DNA from 2 places in the Gottfriedia sp. S16(2024) genome. Region 2 is predicted to be linked to the other one. Evidence: predicted binding sites of a transcription regulator. Region 2 holds the regulator's gene; the other holds the start of a gene.
What was found. The regulator CtsR, encoded in region 2, represses protease genes until heat stress. The targets are predictions, from matches to a motif close to ATGGTCAATAAAGGTCAAACA.

Region 1: clpP (ATP-dependent Clp endopeptidase proteolytic subunit ClpP) is a predicted target of CtsR. The motif match lies at 1,750-1,770, and genes of this name have one in related genera.

The regions. Positions count from the first base shown of each region.
Region 1 is NZ_JBFLUO010000001.1:1,690,234-1,693,659, forward strand. It holds gene whiA (DNA-binding protein WhiA) at 1-740, shown strand, start outside; gene AB1282_RS07980 (HPr family phosphocarrier protein) at 761-1,018, shown strand; gene clpP (ATP-dependent Clp endopeptidase proteolytic subunit ClpP) at 1,104-1,697, opposite strand; tRNA gene AB1282_RS07990 (tRNA-Arg) at 2,560-2,632, shown strand; gene AB1282_RS07995 (KAP family P-loop NTPase fold protein) at 2,942-3,426, opposite strand, start outside.
Region 2 is NZ_JBFLUO010000001.1:1,135,642-1,139,067, forward strand. It holds gene AB1282_RS05390 (protein arginine kinase) at 1-1,051, opposite strand, end outside; gene AB1282_RS05395 (UvrB/UvrC motif-containing protein) at 1,057-1,605, opposite strand; gene AB1282_RS05400 (CtsR family transcriptional regulator) at 1,625-2,086, opposite strand; rRNA gene rrf (5S ribosomal RNA) at 2,486-2,601, opposite strand; rRNA gene AB1282_RS05410 (23S ribosomal RNA) at 2,657-3,426, opposite strand, start outside.

The DNA of each region.
Region 1 (3,426 bases), 550 kb from region 2:
TGCTCGTTCGTAAAAAAATGCGTCTTAAAAAGAACAATGTATATATTGTTCGAATAAAAGAAGAAGCGAAACATATTTTAAATGATCTTTATATAACTGGTGAAGGATTTACCTTTACAAATGAAATAGCGAAAGAGCTAATTGCGAAGAAATGTTGTAAACGCTCCTATTTAAGAGGTGCTTTTCTAGCTGGTGGTTCGGTAAATAATCCAGAGACATCTTCATATCATTTAGAAATTTTTTCACTATATAAAGAGCATACGGAAGAAATTTGTCGTCTAATGAATGAATTCGGATTAAATGCTAAAACACTGGAGAGACGTAAAGGTTATATTACGTACTTAAAGGAAGCAGAAAAAATTACTGAGTTTTTAAACGTTGTTGGTGCTCATTCAGCTTTATTAAGGTTTGAAGATATCCGCATTGTAAGAGATATGAGAAACAGTGTTAATCGTCTAGTGAATTGTGAAACTGCGAACTTAAATAAAACGATCAGTGCAGCCTTCAGGCAAATTGAAAATATACGTTATATCCAAAACTCTGTTGGTTTAGATATATTACCACCAAAGCTACGTGAAATTGCAGAACTTCGAGTAGCGTATGAGGATGTAACATTAAAAGAGTTAGGTGAAATGGTATCTAGCGGTGCAATTAGTAAATCAGGAATCAATCATCGACTACGTAAAATTGATGAAATAGCTGATAAATTAAGAGCGGGAGAATCAATAAAAATAAAATAAAAGTTAAGAGGGAAGAAAAAATGATTGAGAAAAAAGGGAGAGTACTATTAGAAACAGGAATACAGGCTCGTCCAGCAGCGCAATTTGTTCAAGTTGCTACGAGATTTCGTTCAGAAGTATTATTAGCTTACAAAGGTAAACAAGTAAACGTTAAGAGTATTATGGGTGTTATGAGTCTAGCTGTACCTCATGGAGAAGAAATAGTAATTACTATTTCTGGCGATGATGAAGTTGAAGCGATGGAAGCAGTAATGGACTTTATTGGGGAAGAAATTTAATGTAATTGGACATTCACAAGTTGGATGTCCAACTTTTTTTTCTAATAAAAAAACTAGCCGAAAAATTACGGCTAGTTTTTTATTATTATTTAATAGCTGCAGTATTAGAAATTACTTTATCAATTAATCCGTATTCTAATGCACGGTCTGCAGTCATAAAGTTATCACGCTCTGTATCACGCTCGATCGTATCTAATGGTTGACCAGTACGATCTGCAAGAATTTTGTTTAATTTATCACGTAAGAACAAGATTCGCTTAGCTGCAATTTCGATTTCGGTAGCTTGACCTTGAGCACCACCTAATGGTTGGTGAATCATAACTTCTGCATTTGGAAGAGCATATCTCTTACCTTTTTCCCCAGCAGATAATAAGAAAGCACCCATTGAAGCCGCCATACCAATACAAATTGTAGATACTTGAGGCTTAATGAAGTTCATCGTATCATAAATAGCCATACCAGCAGTAATACTTCCTCCTGGACTATTTATGTATAATGAAATATCCTTATCTGGATCTTCTGCTGCTAAAAATAAAAGTTGTGAAACGATTGAGTTAGCTACGTTATCATCGATTGCGCTACCTAACATGATGATGCGGTCTTTTAATAGACGAGAGTATATATCATACGCACGCTCACCACGACTTGTTTGTTCAATAACTGTAGGAATTAAATTCATTTTTTCTCCTCCTTGTTTAAAACAAATGAATGATTAATACAATAATACCTTTAAGGTCAGAAAAGGTCAAATAAAAGAGATGCTATATTTAATGTATTATTTTAACTAAAAAATATTGACCTTTTATAACATATCTATTTATCTAATACTTCAACATCATTAACGACTTTTCCTATTATTAAACGTAACTTTATGTAGTTTTTCTTTTGATTAGTTAAAAAACTAATAACTTAATGATTCGAGTATATTCTTGTTTGAAAACAGGGCCATGTTAAATTACTAAATTTTCGTAAAAGGAGTAGAGTGATGTTGATTTCCAACGAAAAAAGTTTACGATAAAAAGCTACTTTAATATCCTTTACTTAGCGTAAAATAATAGTATATTACTCAGTTTGTATTTCAATTAAGATCGAACATGAACTTATAAATTAATCATTTAAAATTATTTACCAAAAAATTCGCTCTAGATATTTTTAACTTCTGAAAAAACAATTACTATAGTTTTATTGATATATTAGAATTAGATATAAATTCATCGGTCCTCTTTATATAGAAGACGATGAGTTTAAACACATTTACAAGTCATCTATAGAGAATGAAAAAATCTATAAAATAAAATTTATAGAAGAAAATGCACACACACCATTCCAAGTGCATCTTCTTCTTTTTAGCACTCAAAAAGAAACCTAAATCATTGCGGTCAGAACATTCTAACGATATAATAAAATATAAGATTTTCTTATAAACTTACTAATAAGCTACATAGCGAAACATCAGCGCACCAATCGAGCCACTCTTTGCATAAACCTACTGAGATTGGGGCGACTATTACACTATACTTATTTTAAAATTTTATAATTATGCGTTCGTAGCTCAGTGGATAGAGCATCGGTTTCCGGTACCGTGTGTCGCAGGTTCGAATCCTGTCGAGCGCGCTAATACTCCGTAAATAGCGGTATATCAACGTTTGAAGAAGACTTAATGTCGTCAATTCAATGGGTTGATGTACTGCTATTTTTTTGATATCGATAAGTAATCGTGATCAGGGAGAGATATAGTAGAATGGGGGATTAGAAAAAAGAATTTAGGAAAATAGTTAAAGTGAAATATATTTAGAGGAAGAGGCAAAAATATTGTTGCAAATTAGAGAAGTATAGGGCTAGATGGCATTTTTATAAATGAAACAGTAGGAAAAATAATTTTCCTACTGTTCTAATCTAAAATTGAGCAAATAAATGATACTACTAGTATGTATGTTGATAATTAATAAACTGAATATTATTGAAAATACTGCATCCCTTTTGATAATCCCAAAGATTAATAAGATTGAAATGATTACCATGATATTCACTTTCACCAATTCGGACTATATATGATTCATGGGCCTTATTCCATTCATCAATATCATTTAAATTATGTAGATTCAACTGTAAAAACATCTGAATAGCGGTTTTATAAATTTCGTAACTTTGACTTAGTTTTTCATTAATGGAAAGTTTAGGTACTTTTACTATATCAAGTAGATTATTAATGTCGTTTGAATCGTATGATTTCCTGATAACTTTTTCGAAAGTATCTGTGTACTTTAATTTTAAAGTTAATAAGTATATATATAAACCAGACTCTATTGAAGGTCTAATACTGTAATTTTCTTTTTGATTAAATAACGGAATTTGTGGTAATAGTAATTTTAAATTAATAAATAATCGATCACAGTCTCTGAGTGAAA
Region 2 (3,426 bases):
ATAATCTTTCGCGTATTAGTGACGCTCTTTTAATATCCCTTTCTTCGGGAGTAAGCTGATCACCTACATGCTGTTGTAAAATACCTGGTTGAGTTAATATCATTAATTCATGTAAAAAGTTTTTAGATAAACCATCAATTAAACCTAAATCAATCCCTAATTGTACATCTGATAAACACTTAGCACTTTCCTTTGTTTCTATTATTCTTCCGTATTTCAATGTACCTAGAGAACGAAAAACTCGATCTTCTAAAAGAATTAAAGAAGTTCTTGCAAGTGCATCCCTTGCTGATTTCTCGTGTTTGATCAGTTGTTGTACAATTGTGGTTAAATCTTCTATAATTTCTTCTTCCGATTTCCCTAGTGTTATTTGATTCGAAATCTGAAAGATATTACCTAATGCTTCGCTACCTTCGCCATAAATTCCTCTTACTACTAAACCAAGTTGATTAATAGTAGGAATGAGGCGGTCAAATTGTTTCGTGATGACCAGTGCTGGAAGATGCATCATCACTGAGGCCCTTAATCCGGTACCAACATTAGTAGGACAGCTGGTTAAATAACCAATTGTTTCATCAAAAGCATATTCAAGCTGACTCTCTATATAATTATCAATATGATTCGCTTGAGTAAGTGCCTCTCTAAGTTGTAAACCTGGAAATAGAGCTTGAATTCTTAAATGGTCTTCTTCATTAATCATAATGCTAATTTGTTCGTCCTGAGATAATATACATGCACCATGTACCGACTCTTGAACTAAATTAGGACTTATTAAGTGTTTTTCAATTAATACTCTTTTCTCTACTGGTTCTAACTTATTAATTTCAATATATTCAAAAGGTCCGTTTGGTAAAGCTGTACTACCTTCAAAATAATGTTTAACTAAATGACAAATTTCTTTAGCCTTGTCTTGACTAAGTAAAGTTGGATACAAATATGCACTAAAATTTCTAGCGAGCCTAATACGACTACTTAAAACGATATCATCGTCCGGACCTTCTTGTTTCATCCAAGGACTGATGGCTTCATTTATAATTCGATTAATAGACATGTAACTTACTCCACCTCCTTTTGAAGGGCTTGTAAATCTTTTTCAATTTCACGAATTTCATCCCGAATTTTAATTGCTTGCTCAAAATCTTCCTTTTCAATAAAATTTTTCATTTGAGATTTCAAGTCTTGTAGCTTTCTTTTTAAGGAGATCTCACCATTAATCTTTTGAGGTATTTTCCCTGTATGAGATACATTACCGCTATGAATTCTTTTAACAATTGGTTTCATCTGATCCATAAATGTTTCATAACAAGTTGAACAACCTAAACGACCAATTTTAGTAAACTTTTGAAAAGTCATCTTACATCTAGGACATTCAATATGGGAATCTTGATGAAATTTATTTTTCTTCATTTCATAAATACCAGTATTACCTTTAAACAATCCAGCTAACAAATCATTTACAGAATAACCACCTATTTCAGAAAAAATATATTTATTGTTCGATTCATTTGCGCATTTCTCACATAAGTGAATATCTGTTTTCTCACCATTAATAATTTTAGAATAGTGTAATGTTGCCGGACGCTCTTGACATTCTTGACAAATCATAATGGGCAACCTCCATATTCTATTTATACTTTAAACTTCTTAGCATTGCCTTGAACATTCTTGCTCTTAACTCGTCTCGATAAGGTAAATTAACCATTATTACTGAACGATCTAATACACTTAACATCATTTTTGCTTCTCGCCCTGTAATTACACTCTTTTCAAGTAGTAGACGAATATAGTCCTCCGAGCTAGACTGTGCAATATTATTAGTAAAGCTACTTAATATTTGATCAATTACGCTCGCTTTATCATGAAATTGCACTTTAATAATTCGAATATACCCTCCACCGCCGCGTTTACTTTCTACTACATATCCTCTTTCTAGTGTAAATCTAGTATTTATTACATAATTTATTTGAGAAGGTACACAATCAAATTTATTTGCTATTTCACTTCTTTTTATCTCGACATAATCTTTATCGGATATGTCAAAGTAGTGCATTAGATATTGTTCAATAATATCTGATATATTCTTCATCTATTTACCACCTTTACTGACTTTGACTATCTTTGACTATTATTATATTCCTTTCATGAAAAATTTCAACTATTATCTCTTTACCATTTTTTCCAAACGATACAGCTCTTAATCTTTTTTTGTACATTAAGAAAGTATAAATTGGTAGCCTAGGAGAAAAATTGACATATTTTCCAGTTTTGGGTATTAAGTATAAGTGCTATCTTTGCCTAAAGGCTCGTCAATTGGCGATTTTTCTTTATCAGTATATAAATATATATGTTATACAATTCTTTTAAGAAGCTTTTTTTCCTTTATACTTTTATTAAAAAAATTATTAACTTGAACTATTTCGTTTGATCCTTTAAGCATTTTAAGATAACAAAAAAAACATCAGCCTAAAAGCTGATGTTTTCGGTTACCAGGCGACGTTCTACTCTCACAGGGGGAAACCCCCAACTACCATCGACGCAAAAGAGCTTAACTGCCGTGTTCGGTATGGGAACGGGTGTGACCTCTTTGCCATAATCACCTGATTTATAGAGTTGTACTTCGTACCCTCAAAACTAGATAATGTCATTATCAAACTAGTTAGTTAAGTCCTCGACCGATTAGTATCAGTCAGCTCCACGTGTCACCACGCTTCCACCTCTGACCTATCAACCTGATCGTCTCTCAGGGGTCTTACTAGCTTAACGCTATGGGAAATCTCATCTTGAGGGGGGCTTCATGCTTAGATGCTTTCAGCACTTATCCCTTCCACACATAGCTACCCAGCCATGCTCTTGGCAGAACAACTGGTACACCAGCGGTGTGTCCATCCCGGTCCTCTCGTACTAAGGACAGCTCCTCTCAAATTTCCTGCGCCCACGACGGATAGGGACCGAACTGTCTCACGACGTTCTGAACCCAGCTCGCGTACCGCTTTAATGGGCGAACAGCCCAACCCTTGGGACCGACTACAGCCCCAGGATGCGATGAGCCGACATCGAGGTGCCAAACCTCCCCGTCGATGTGGACTCTTGGGGGAGATAAGCCTGTTATCCCCGGGGTAGCTTTTATCCGTTGAGCGATGGCCCTTCCATGCGGAACCACCGGATCACTAAGCCCGACTTTCGTCCCTGCTCGACTTGTAGGTCTCGCAGTCAAGCTCCCTTATGCCTTTACACTCTTCGAATGATTTCCAACCATTCTGAGGGAACCTTTGGGCGCCTCCGTTACTCTTTAGGAGGCGACCGCCCCAGTCAAACTGCCCACCTGACACTGTCTCCGAGCCGGATAACGGCTCTAGGTTAGAATTTCAATACAGCCAGGGTAGTATCCCACCGACGCCTCCACCGAAGCTAGCGCTCCGGCTTCTC